Regions from separate parts of the Streptomyces sp. NPDC002232 genome, predicted to be linked through region 3. Evidence: riboswitches for the same ligand, from Rfam matches in the RefSeq annotation. Region 3 holds a riboswitch; each other region holds the start of a gene.

Region 1 (3,199 bases), on a different contig from region 3:
GAAGAGGGCGGTCGGCGCGTTGCCGATGGCGACGACGGAGCCTTCGAGGCGGTCCCGCCACAGCTCCAGGGCGGCGGCGGAGCGGGTGGTGCCGAGCTCGGCGGCGAGGGCGGGCACGGCCGGGTCGGAGAGCGCGCAGAGCACCTCGTTGTCGGCGGGCAGCCGCTTGCGGGTGACGCCGCTGGCGACCATCTGGGCGTCGCAGAGGATCGGCGCGCCGGCGCGCAGGGCCGCGCGGGCGTTCGCGACGACCTGGGGGGAGTACGCGATGTCCTGCACGAGGTCGGTCATGCCGCAGGCGTGGATCATCCGGACCGCCACCATGGCGACGTCGGCGGGCAGGTCCGCGAGGTCCGCCTCGGCGCGGATCGTGGCAAAGGACCGGCGGTAGATCTCCGTCCCGTCCTTCTCGTAGTCGAACATCCTGGTGCTCTCGCTCATCTCGTCGTGCGGGCCTTGGTCACTGCGTCGGGCAGGGCGGTACGGGGGGTGGGGACGCCGTCCACCCGGTAGCTGTCGTCGCCGGTGGCGAGGACGTCGGTCCAGGCGCCGTGCGGGTGTCCGCAGCGGCGCTCGCACCCGGAGAAGTGCACGGGCAGGACGGGACGGGCGGGGTGTCCCGGCGGGCCGGGGCGGCGCGCGGCGGGTCCCGGGGCGGCGTCGGCGCGGACGTCGGCGAGGGACTTCGCGCAGCCGGGCCGCCCGGTGCAGGCGGTGACCCCGGCCCAGGGGGAGTCGGGGCGGGTGATCAGCCCGGCCGCGTCGAGCAGGGGCAGCAGGCCGGGGTCCGTCCCGGCCACGACGACCCCGCGCCAGGGCGTGAGGCGCACCTCGTCGGCGGGGAGCAGCGCCCGCAGCCGGGCGGCGGTGAGCCGGCCGAGCGGGGCGAGCACGGAGAGGGCGGCGGGTCCGAGGACGCCGGGCGCGGGGGGAGGGCCGTGCGGGAGCGCCGGCGCGGGGACGGGCTCCCCGGCCACCCCGCACTCCGCCAGGTCCACCCCGTACCCCCGGGGCAGCTCGCGGACCCGCCAGGCGCCGGTGCCGGCCTCGGCGGCCGCGGCCAGGAAGCCGCCCGCCGCGGCCAGGGCGGCCGAGGGCGCGTCGGAGGCCGCGAGCCGGACGGCCCGCCCGCCGACGTGCAGCTCCGCCGCCCCGCCGCCCACTGCGACCAAGGTCACATCCCCGCCGAGTCCGGCGACGTCTCCCCGGCCGTCGTCGAGGACGAAGAGGAACCGGCCGGAGAGCGCAGACGCCCACGGCGCGGACAGCAGGTGGCTGTCGAGCTCACGGGCCCACAACTGCACGTCGGACGCGCCGAGTCCGTCGAGGCCCGAGGCGGGCGAGGCGACGATGTTGCGGACGCGCTCGTGGGTGGGGGAGGGCAGCAGGCCGGCCTCGGCGAGGAGCGCCGCCAGCTCGGCCCCGCAGTCGTCGGCGAGGCCGCGCAGCTCCGCGTTGCCGCGCGAGGTGATGCTGAGCCGCCCGTCGCCGAGGGTCTCGGCCGCGTCCGCCAGGACCTCGACCTGATGAGCCGTCAGGCGACCTGCGGGCAGCCGCAGTCGGGCCAGGCGTCCGTCGTCGGCGGAGTGCAGGCGCAGCGCCCCGGGGCAGGCGTCGCCACGGTCCCGTACGCGCGGTTCGCCCGGTTCGGGCACCGGGGGTGGGGTGGGCGGCATGGCGGCGAGCATACCCACGGGGAACCGGCCGGCCACCGGGTGTGATCCGGTCGACCCCGCCGCTCCCTGGGGCCCGCCGACGCCACGATCTAGGATGCAGATCGGCATGGGGTCCCAGGACCCCGGGGAGGAAGCCCGGTGAGATTCCGGCGCGGTCCCGCCACTGTGAGCCCGCACCCGCGGGTGAGTCAGGAACTCCCGCCGTCCATCTGACCACCCGGGGCGCGGACAACCCCGAGGAAGGCCTGAGCCTCGCCATGCTCCTGCTGCTGTCGCACTCCGACACCGACCTGCTCAGCGCCCGCGCGGCCGGAGGGCCGGTGGAGTACCGCTTCGCCAACCCCTCCCGCCTCCCCCTGGCCGACCTGCCCGCCCTGCTCGACGGCGTCGACCTCGTCCTCGTCCGGCTCCTCGGCGGCGTCCGCTCCTGGCAGGAGGGCCTGGACACGATCCTGGCCGCCGGGAAGCCGGTCGTCGTACTGAGCGGCGAACAGGCCCCCGACGCCCAGCTCATGGAGGCCTCCACCGTCCCCGTCGGCGTCGCCACCGAGGCGCACGCCTACCTGGCGCACGGCGGCCCGGCCAACCTGGAGCAGCTGGCCCGCTTCCTCTCCGACACCGTCCTGCTCACCGGCCACGGCTTCGAGGCCCCGGCGGCCGCCCCCACCTGGGGCCCGCTGGACCGGACCGCGAAGGACGGCGACGGTCCGACGATCGCCGTGCTCTACTACCGCGCCCACCACATGAGCGGGAACACCGCCTTCGTCGACGCCCTCTGCGGCGCGATCGAGGACGCCGGCGCGCGCGCCCTCCCGCTGTACGTGGCGTCCCTCCGGGCCCCCGAGACGGAGCTCGTCGACACGCTGCGCACCGCCGACGCGATCGTCACGACCGTCCTCGCGGCCGGCGGCACCAAGCCCGCCGAGGCCCAGGCCGGAGGCGACGAGGAGGCCTGGGACGCGGGCGCGCTCGCCGCGCTCGACGTGCCGATCCTCCAGGCGCTGTGCCTGACCGGCTCGCGGTCGGCGTGGGAGGAGAACGACGAGGGCCTGTCCCCGCTGGACGCCGCCAGCCAGGTCGCGGTGCCCGAGTTCGACGGCCGCCTCATCACCGTCCCGTTCTCCTTCAAGGAGATCGACGCCGACGGTCTGCCCGCGTACGTCGCCGACGCCGAGCGGGCGGCCCGCGTCGCCGGGATCGCCGTCCGGCACGCCCGGCTCCGCCACATCCCGAACGCCGAGAAGCGGCTGGCGCTCGTCCTCTCCGCGTACCCGACGAAGCACTCCCGCATCGGCAACGCGGTCGGTCTCGACACCCCCGCCTCCGCCGTGTCCCTGCTCCGCCGCCTGATCGCGGAGGGCTACGACTTCGGCCCCGAGGCCGACCTGCCCGGCGTGGTCTCCGGCGACGGCGACGAGCTGATCTACGCCCTCATCGAGGCCGGCGGCCACGACCAGGACTGGCTGACCGAGGAGCAGCTCGCGAAGAACCCGGTCCGCATCCCGGCCGCCGACTACAAGCGC
Region 2 (3,199 bases), 190 kb from region 3:
CACGCGGAGCTCGTCGGTCTGCGGGAAGGAGCCGATGGTGGTGGTCGGCAGCAGCGGCAGGCCCAGGTGGGCGCGCTGGGCCGCGGTCCGCTCGGCGTACGGCTGGGAGCGGCGGACGTCCGCGTCGGTGATCGCGGCGGTGCGGGCGCGGACGGCGGGGTCGCGGGTGAGGGCGGAGCCGGCGCGGGAGGCCAGGTCGGCCCGGTTGGCGGCCAGTTCGGCGCTGATCGCGTCGGTGCCGTGGGCGAGGCCCTTGGCGAGGGTGGCGACCTCGGTGGTCTTCTGGCGGGCGAAGGCGAGCCAGCGCCGGACCTCGGGGTCGATGTCGCCCTCGGCGCTCGCGTCCAGCGGGACGTGCAGCAGGGAGCAGGAGGCGGCCACGTCGACCCGGTCGGCGAGACCGAGCAGGGTGGCGAGGGTGGCCAGGGACTTCTGGTGGTCGTCGATCCAGATGTTGCGGCCGTTGACGACGCCCGCGACCAGGCGCTTGCCGGGCAGTCCGCCGACGGCGGCGAGGTCGTCGAGGTTGGCGGCGGCGGGGCCGGTGAAGTCGAGGGCGAGACCGTCCACGGGGGCGGCGGCGAGCACCTGGAGGGCGTCGCCGAGGCGGTCGAAGTAGGAGGCGACGAGCAGCTTCGGCCGGTCCCCGAGCGCGCCGAGGTCGCGGTACGCGCGGGCGGCGGCGTTCAGCTCGGCCGGAGTGCGGTCCTGGACGAGAGCGGGCTCGTCCAGCTGGACCCACTCGGCTCCCGCCGCGCGCAGGTCGGCGAGGACCTCGGCGTAGACGGGGAGCAGCCGGTCGAGGAGGGTGATCGGGTCGAAGTCGGCGGCCACGCCGGGCGCGGGCTTGGCGAGGAGCAGGTAGGTGACGGGGCCGACGAGGACCGGGCGGGCGGTCAGACCGAGCGCGAGGGCTTCCTTCAGCTCGGCGACCTGTCGGGTGGAGTCGGTGCTGAAGACGGTGTCCGGGCCGAGCTCGGGGACCAGGTAGTGGTAGTTGGTGTCGAACCACTTGGTCATCTCCAGCGGCGCCACGTCCTGGGTGCCGCGGGCCATCGCGAAGTACCCGTCGAGGGCGTCCGCGTCGACGGCGGCGCGGTGGCGGGCGGGGACGGCGCCGACCATGACGCTGGTGTCCAGGACGTGGTCGTAGAACGAGAAGTCGCCGGTGGGCACTTCGTGGATGCCGGCGTCGGCCAGCTGCCGCCAGTTCGCACGGCGCAGTTCGGCGGCGGTGGCGCGGAGGGCTTCGGCGGTGACCCGGCCCTTCCAGTAGCCCTCGACGGCCTTCTTCAGTTCGCGGTTCCGACCCTGGCGGGGGTAGCCGTACACGGTGGCTCGTGCGGCCGCGGGCTTCGCTGTCACGGAACTCTCCTTCGCGAGACGTGTCCAGAGCACCCGGAGACGGGGATGGACGCGAAGGAACGCCAGAACGTACGGACCACGTCACGGGAGAACTCCGTGCGTGCCGCTCGCTGTGTACGCCGACCCGCCCACGAGGTCACCGGGATGTCCGTACGCGGAATACGTCCGCGCACGGGCAGCGGGCAGGTCTTCGGACTCGCGGGCACGCTCTCCGGACAGGACCGGAGGACACCTAATGGCCGTCGCTTCCCAGGACCGAGTCGGTCCCAGTGCGTATGACGGCGGTCGTTCCCGCTCACCGCTGCGGGGCAGTCCCGGATTCCCACCGGGTTCCCTCTTGCGACGCATCCCGCCTGGCGGACGGGGCGAACCAGCTGCGGAAGCCACCCTAAGGGGTGTGATCGCCCAGCGGCGAGCGACTTCCAGCATCCGGACGTGAAAGCGACGTGCGCCTGCGTGGACCGGCCACGCCGCAGCGCTCTTTCCACGTCGCGCGCGGCGGGCCCGGCGTCTCCGTCACCGTCCCCCGGGCGGGATGCCCGCCCTGCGCAGGGCCGACCGCCACGCCAGGGCGACCGCCGCCTCCGCGAGGCCCAGGAGGACGAGCCAGAGTCCGAGCAGCCGGGTCAGGGCGCGGGCCGACTCGGTGGGCAGCGCCAGGACCACGATGCCCGCGACGATGCCGAGGATCCCGACGGCCATGACGACGCCGCGGTGCGGCATGTTCCGGGTGGCGATGGCGGAGTACAGGGTGACGATGCCGGACACCAGCCAGACGGCGCCGACGATCAGCGAGAGCGCGGCGATCGTCTGGAGCGGGTTCCGCAGGCACAGCACCCCGCCCAGGACGCACAGGACCGCCAGGATGAGGCCGGGCACGCGGTCGCCGCTGTCCCGGCCGAAGACGGACACGAAGCGGAAGCCGCCCATCACCAGCAGGTAGAGCCCGATGAGGACGGCCAGGACGTGCAGGGTCACGTCCGGCCAGACGAGCACCAGGACGCCCGGTACGAGGGTCGCCACCGCCGCGCCGAGGAGCCAGGTCCAGGAACGGCCGAGGCGCGCGAGCTGGTCCTCCGGGTCGCCCGCGGGAGGGGTGGGCCCGGCGCCGGATGCGGAGCCCTGTGGTGTGGTCATGTGTCTGCCTCCCGCTCACCGGGTGGACCGCCGCGGAACTCCATGCGTGGCGCGGCCGGGACGGAGGACCCGCGAGGCCGGCGGCCCGCGCGGGGCTCCCGTACAAGTCTGCCCCCTTCGCGGGGGCGCCGCCCGACGTCGTGAGGCGGCGCCTCGGGCCCGTCGACGCGCACCCGGGACGCTCCGAACCTAGCGTGGAGGGAGGAAACCGATCCGGACGGAGGATCGCGGGCATGAACGACGCCGTGGACAAGGCCAGGGGCAGGCTCAAGGAGATCGCCGGGAAGGTCACCGGGCACGAGCGCCTGGAGGCCGAGGGCAGGACGGACCGGGCGAAGGCCACGATCCGTCAGAAGGCGAGGAGCGTGCGCCACCGGGCCGAGGGAATCATGGACTCCCTCAAGCGCGACCGCTCGTGACGCGGGCCCCCGGACCGTCGGGCATCTCTCTGCCGGACGGTCCGGGGGCCGTGCGGCGCCCGAGGGGTCAGCCCAGGATCCTGCGCTTCTGCTCCTCGAACTCGGCCTCGGTGAGCACTCCCTGCTCCTTGAGGTCTCCGAGCTGCTTGAGCTGGTCGAGCTTGCTCTCCATGCTCTCGTCGGGTTGCGACGCGGCCACGGGCGCGGCGGCGGGCGGGGGTTCGGCGGGCTGCTGCTGGTATCCCTGCTGGGCGGCCCATCGGCCCTGTTGACGGCGG
Region 3 (3,199 bases):
CGCTGTACGAGGCGGCCGGCCAGGCTCCGGTCTTGAACTGGCCCTTCTTGAGGGAGGAGCGGGCCTTGGTGACCACCGGGGTGTGGCCGCCGGCGCGCTGGAGGGCGAGGGCGACGAGCGCGGTGGTCGGGGCCTCGCTCTCGCAGACCTGGCCGTCCAGGATCAGGAAGCTGGGGAATCCGCCGTCGTCGCACTGGAGTCGGGCCAGCCGGGCCACCGACTCGGACGGCGGGGTGAGGCCACCGTTCAGCAGGGCGATGACGGCGAGGGCCTGGCCCTCCGTCTGCCCGGTCGTACGGAAGTCGCCCTGGGTCGCGCAGCCGGGAACGGGCTGCGGGGCGTCCGAGCCGCTGGGGCAGACGTTCGCCATCAGGTCGCCGAGGAGGTCGTGGCCGCCGAAGGCGCGCGGGTCCTTGCCGGTGGCCTCGGCGACGAGCGCGAGGCGCGCGGCGGCGGTCGCGTCCGGCGCCTCGTCCGGTCCGGCGGGGTAGGCGTAGGCGGCGGTCTGTGCCGGGCGGGCGAGGAAGTCGGCGATCCGCCGGGGCGTGGGACTCCCGTCGTCCAGCGAGGCCAGGGCGTAGGCGACCTCGGTGGTGGCGAGGTAGTTGGGCGTCGTGTCGCCGTCGTTGACGACGCGCTGCCCGTTGGTCAGCCGGCCGGTGAGCCATCGGGTCGCGGCGGGCAGATCGACCGTGCCCGGGGGCACGTTCGGGGCGGGCGGGTCGCTCGGGTTCGGCGGGTCGCCGCCGTCGGCGCGGACGTCGTCGGGCGTGAAGGTGGGCCTGCCCTTGGTGCCGCCGATGTCCGTGCCGCCGAAGACCCAGGCGTCGACGTCGCCCGGCTTCAGCGTGCGTGACATGGCGCCCAGCGGACTGTAGGTCCACTTGCGCTGCCCGGGGGAGGCGATCCAGTAGGACCAGTAGGCGGTGGCCTGCGGGGTGAGGACGCAGTCCTCCTGGGCCGGAGTGGGGTACTGCTTACCGGAGTTGAAGGCCCGGTTGCCGATGCGGCAGATGAACGCGGGACCGTCGTGGCCCGTGCCCTCGGTGGTGAAACCGCCCGCCTTCAGGAGTTCGTAGCCGGTGGTGGGGGTGGTGTCGCAGCCGCGGACCACCGGACCGCCCCACTTCCCGAAGTCCACCGCGACGACGGCGCCCTTGGTGCGGGTGCACCGCTGGATCGGGTCGGCCTGTGCCGCCGGGGCTACCGTGAGGAACGCCACTGCCGCGCCGATGGCCAGAAGGGCGGCGGTCATGAGCGACAGCCCTCGCTGCCCCGCTCTGCCCGGCCGTCTCGCCTGCTGTTCGGTGCCCACCGCGGCCCTCGTCTCTGCCGGGCGGCGCGTGCGTGGCGACGCGCCCCCCCACGCAGCCGAGGCAGGGGAGGGCGGGGACGACCACGCCGTAGTCCGCGACGGCGTTCCTCGTGTGCTGGATCCAGCCCCAGGCATTCCGACTCGCCCGGGACGGAGCCGGGCCTACGGTTGCGGGTCAGCGCCGGATTTCGACCGGCTTCCCCTGGTGCTGATTGCTTATCAGCGGGAGTGCAACACGGATGTGCGGGAACCGTCAAGAGGGTGTGGATCCCGCGTAGGGGTACGCGGCGTCCGTGCCGGGCACGCCGCGTCCGACCGGGTGGCGGACCCTCCGTCGCTCGGGTAGCGTCCTGGGCTGCCACGTGGGGGAATCCGGTGCGAAGCCGGAGCTGACGCGCAGCGGTATGGGACGGCGGGGGCCGTTTCCGAGCCCGAATGCCCATGGCGGCGACGCAGTACTGAAGCCGTGCCACGCGTTCCGGACGGCGGCTCCCCGGCCCTGCCCGGCCGTGCGCGCGCACGGCGTGGTGCGGTGTGCGCCCGGAGCCGGCGTCCGCCGACTCCAGGAGCAGCCCATGCCTCGATTCCGTACCTCCCGCAGCCTCGCGCTCGCCGCACCGGCAGCGCTCGGCGCCCTCGCGCTCACCACGCTCCCCGCCTTCGCCACCTCCACCCCGGCGCAGATCGCCACCTCCAGGACCAACGGCGTCGCCTACCTCAAGTCCCTCCAGGCCGCCGACGGTTCGTACGCCGGCTCCGGTCTCTCCAACGAGTGGGCGTTCAGCGCCTTCGCGGCGGCCGGTACGGCCGTCGTCGACGTCGCGCCGGGCGGCGACACCACGAAGAACGCGAGAACCGTCTACCGAAACCTGCTGTCGACGGCCGCCTGGCCCTCGGCCACCCCGGTGGTCACGGACTACGAGCGCGGCACGCTCAACGCGTACGCCGCGGGCATCGACCCGGCCCGCGTCTCGGCCTCCCGTAACCTCGTCGCCGACACCTACGCGTACTGGCAGACGGCCGAGCCCGGCTACTTCGGCCCGTCCGCGAACTTCAACGGCACGGTCTTCGCGGCCCTTTCCCTGGGGGGCGCGAAGACCCAGGCGGGGACCGCCCGCATCCCGCAGGCCCTCACGGACGCGATCGTCGCCCGCCTCCGGGCCAACCAGCACAACGACGGCGGCTGGACCTACCAGAAGGTCGAGGGCAACGCCACGGGCCTCGCCTCGGCCGGCGACGTCGACATGACCGGTGCCGCGATGGCCGCCCTCTGCGTCTCCGGCGTCCCCCACACGGACACCGACGTCGTGCAGGCCAAGAACTTCCTCAAGGGCAAGCTGGTCGCCTCCTCCGGCGCGTTCAACTCCCTGTACGGGGTCAACACCAGCTCCAACGGCTGGGGCATCGCCGGACTCAACGCCTGCGGCATCAACCCGCAGTCGGCCGACTTCACCACGGTCCCCGGCAAGACGCCGGTCGACTTCCTCCTCGCCAACCAGTACAACCCGGCGGGCGGCTTCAAGTACAAGCCCGCGGACACCTCCCCGTCCGCGTACTCCTCCATCGACGCGCTGCGCGCGGTCGCCGGAGGCGGCTTCACCACGGCCCCGCCCGTCCCGGTCACCCCGGGCGCCCCCCAGTGGGTCGCCCAGTCCGCCTTCACGGCCGGCACCGCCACCAAGCTGGCCCTGACCGTCGACGACGGCGCGGGGAACCTCAAGGTGTGCTCGGTCTCGCTCACCCCCACGGGGACGACCACGACCCTCGGCGACGTCCTCGCCGCCGCCACGAGCGCCGCGACCCCGTCCGGATGCGTCACCTCCGTGACCCCGGCCTCCGGAACCGGCACGATCACCGCGGTCAACGGCAAGGCCGACAGCGGCT
Region 4 (3,199 bases), on a different contig from region 3:
GGTGACCGCATCGTGGACACCCCGGCACCCGGGGGCCACAAGCGGAACCTCTTGACACCGGATAGGGACACCACGCCGCCCGCGTCAGTTCATCTTCCGTTCACCCAGGTTGCTTACGTTCGACGAGCCACTGACGTCGAACGATTGCCTGGGTAAATGGAACACATCACGCTGCTGCTCGCCATTGTGGTCGTGACAGCTCTCGTGTTCGATTTCACGAACGGTTTCCACGACACCGCGAACGCGATGGCCACGACCATCTCGACCGGTGCTCTCAAGCCCAAGACGGCGGTGGCCATGTCCGCCGTGCTGAACCTCGTCGGCGCCTTCCTGTCCGTGGAGGTCGCCAAGACGATCTCCGGCGGGATCATCAACGAAGAGGGCATTCGCACAGAAGTGATCTTCGCGGCGCTCGTGGGCGCCATCCTGTGGAATCTGCTGACCTGGCTGCTCGGTCTGCCGTCCAGCTCGTCCCACGCGCTCTTCGGCGGCCTCATCGGCGCCGCGGTCATGTCGGCCGGCTGGTCCGCCGTGAACGCCCCGACCATCGTCACCAAGGTCCTCATCCCGGCCGTGGCCGCGCCCATCGTCGCCGGTCTCGCCGCGATGCTGGCCACCCGCCTGACGTACCGGATCGGCGCGAAGACCGACGAGAAGCACACCGCCAAGGGCTACCGCGTCGGCCAGATCGCCTCCGCCGGTCTCGTCTCCCTCGCCCACGGCACCAACGACGCCCAGAAGACGATGGGCATCATCACCCTCGCCCTGGTCACCCAGGGCGTCGTCGCCCCCGGCTCGAACCCGCCCCTGTGGGTCATCGTCTCCGCCGGTGTGGCCATCGCGCTCGGCACCTACCTCGGTGGCTGGCGCATCATCCGCACCATGGGCAAGGGCCTCACCGACCTCCGGCCGCAGCAGGGCTTCGCCGCCCAGACCAGTGCCGCCACGGTCATCCTCGCCTCCTCGCACCTCGGCTTCTCCCTCTCCACCACCCAGTCCTGCTCGGGTGCCGTGATGGGTGCCGGTCTCGGCCGCAAGGGCGGTGTCGTCCGCTGGTCGACCGCCACCCGGATGTTCGTCGCCTGGGGCCTGACGCTGCCCGCCGCCGCCCTGGTCGGCGCCGGTGCCGAGTTCCTCACCAAGCAGGGTCCCTGGGGCATCGTCGCCGTCGCGGTCCTGCTGGTCGCCGGCTCCGCCGTGATCTGGTCCCTGTCCCGCCGCAAGCCGGTCGACCAGCACAACGTCACGGCCGACGACCTGGACGGCGACGCCGAGCCCGCGGGCGTCGTGACCACCGCGATCGCGGCCGTCACCCCGCCGCCGGCCGGCTCCGTCGCCGCCGTCGCGGACCTGAAGACCACCATCCCCGCGCCGGTCCCCACGGACCCGGCCGCTCCCCCGGCCCCCGCCGCCGCGGTCTAAGGAACTGGAACCAAGCATGAAGATCGACTGGGCAGCTCTCGGCTCCGTCTTCGGAGTCAGCCTCGTGGCGACCGTCGCCCTCGTGGGCCTCTTCACCCTCGGTGTCATCGGCCTCTCCAAGCAGGAGCAGGCCGCCGCCCTGGCCCGCACCGGCGCCTACGCCTGCTTCGCCCTGTGCCTGGCGGCCGTGGCGTACGGCATCTACCTGATCGTCGCCTGACGCGTCGGGCGTGACCGGCGGGGCGGTCCGCACCTTCGGGTGCGGGCCGCCCCGCCGTCGTGTCTGTGGTGCTTCGCACAGTGACGCGGTGCAGGTCAAGGGTGAGTTGACGGCTGTTCTCGGCCCGTGGTGGACTGCCGAGGCCATTACGGCGGCAGTAGAGGAAGTCCGGTGCGATTCCGGCGCGGTCCCGCCACTGTGACCGGATCCGACGGGTCCGGCAGTCAGGAACTCTCGCCGCCGGTCACGTCGATCCAGGGCGCGGACCCTGAGTGAGGACACAGCGCCATGCCCGGCCGCACCCCCCTGTTCTCCAGAGCCACCGCCGCCTTCGCGTACGGCGCGGCCGCCGGACTCGCCGTCGACCTGCTCGTCGGCGACCCCCGCCGCGGCCACCCCGTCGCCGCGTTCGGCCGGGCCGCCGCCCGGGTCGAGGACGCCCTGTGGCGCGACCACCGGGGCCGGGGCGCCCTGCACACCGCCGTCTGCGCCGGTACCGCCGTCGCGGCCGGTGCCCTCGCCACCCGCGCGGTGCGGGGCAGCCGCGCCGGGTCCGCCGCGCTCACCGCCGCCGCCGTCTGGTCCGTCGTCGGCGGTACGACCCTGGGGCGCGAGGCCCGCGCGATCGGCGGCGCCCTCTCCGTCGGCGACCTGGAGGTGGCCCGCGAGCGGCTGCCCCACCTGTGCGGGCGCGACCCGCAGTCCCTCGACGGTCCGGCGATGGCCCGCGCGGTCGTCGAGTCCGTCGCCGAGAACACCTCCGACGCGGTCGTGGGCGCCCTCTTCTGGGGAGCGGTCGCGGGCGTGCCCGGCCTGGTGGGCTTCCGCGCGGTCAACACCCTCGACGCGATGGTCGGCCACAAGTCCCCCCGGTACCGCCGGTACGGCTGGGCCTCGGCCCGCCTCGACGACCTGGCCGGCTGGCCCGGCGCCCGGCTCACCGCCGCCCTCGCCACCGTCGCCGGACCGGACCCGCGCGGCGCCGTACGGGCCTGGCGGGCGGACGCGGGGCGGCACCCCAGCCCGAACGCGGGCCCCGTCGAGGCCTCCTTCGCGGGCGCCCTCGGCGTGCGCCTCGGGGGCACCCTCTCCTACGCCGGGCGGGTCGAGCACCGGCCCGTCCTCAACGGGGAGGGACGGCCCGTCGAGGTCGCCGACATCGACCGCGCGGTCCGGCTCTCCCGCCGGGTCACCGGACTGACCCTGGTCGCCTGCGTGGGCGGCCGCATGATCGCGAGCGCGCTGAAGCGGAGGAACGCATGAGGGGTGGGGGGCTGCTGGTCGCCGGGACCACGTCCGACGCGGGCAAGAGCGTCGTCACGGCCGGAATATGCCGCTGGCTGGTCCGGCAGGGCATCAAGGTCGCGCCGTTCAAGGGGCAGAACATGTCCCTGAACTCCTTCGTCACCCGGGAGGGCGCCGAGATAGGCCGCGCCCAGGCCATGCAGGCCCAGGCCGCCCGGGTGGAGCCGACCGCGCTGATGAACCCGGTCCTGCTCAAGCCCGGCGGCGACCGCTCCAGCCAGGTCGTCCTCATGGGCAGGCCGGTCGGCGAGA

The links. A riboswitch is a leader RNA that binds a small molecule or an ion and turns the genes downstream of it on or off. The one in region 3 is predicted to bind cobalamin.
Region 1: another riboswitch for cobalamin. It lies ahead of cobN (cobaltochelatase subunit CobN); the one in region 3 lies ahead of ACFYXU_RS20070 (prenyltransferase/squalene oxidase repeat-containing protein).
Region 2: another riboswitch for cobalamin. It lies ahead of metE (5-methyltetrahydropteroyltriglutamate--homocysteine S-methyltransferase); the one in region 3 lies ahead of ACFYXU_RS20070 (prenyltransferase/squalene oxidase repeat-containing protein).
Region 4: another riboswitch for cobalamin. It lies ahead of ACFYXU_RS07115 (cobalamin biosynthesis protein); the one in region 3 lies ahead of ACFYXU_RS20070 (prenyltransferase/squalene oxidase repeat-containing protein).

The regions. Positions count from the first base shown of each region.
Region 1 is NZ_JBIARV010000006.1:325,700-328,898, reverse strand. It holds gene ACFYXU_RS29745 (precorrin-8X methylmutase) at 1-423, opposite strand, end outside; gene ACFYXU_RS29740 (cobalamin biosynthesis protein CobG) at 438-1,688, opposite strand; cobalamin riboswitch at 1,768-1,896, shown strand; gene cobN (cobaltochelatase subunit CobN) at 1,934-3,199, shown strand, end outside.
Region 2 is NZ_JBIARV010000004.1:280,732-283,930, forward strand. It holds gene metE (5-methyltetrahydropteroyltriglutamate--homocysteine S-methyltransferase) at 1-1,365, opposite strand, end outside; cobalamin riboswitch at 1,529-1,755, opposite strand; gene ACFYXU_RS19280 (HdeD family acid-resistance protein) at 1,882-2,502, opposite strand; gene ACFYXU_RS19285 (CsbD family protein) at 2,736-2,921, shown strand; gene ACFYXU_RS19290 (SHOCT domain-containing protein) at 2,989-3,199, opposite strand, start outside.
Region 3 is NZ_JBIARV010000004.1:471,422-474,620, forward strand. It holds gene ACFYXU_RS20070 (prenyltransferase/squalene oxidase repeat-containing protein) at 1-1,315, opposite strand, end outside; cobalamin riboswitch at 1,424-1,560, opposite strand; cobalamin riboswitch at 1,681-1,756, shown strand; gene ACFYXU_RS20075 (hypothetical protein) at 1,891-3,199, shown strand, end outside.
Region 4 is NZ_JBIARV010000002.1:69,469-72,667, forward strand. It holds gene ACFYXU_RS07105 (inorganic phosphate transporter) at 157-1,422, shown strand; gene ACFYXU_RS07110 (hypothetical protein) at 1,439-1,642, shown strand; cobalamin riboswitch at 1,764-1,896, shown strand; gene ACFYXU_RS07115 (cobalamin biosynthesis protein) at 1,931-2,905, shown strand; gene ACFYXU_RS07120 (cobyric acid synthase) at 2,902-3,199, shown strand, end outside.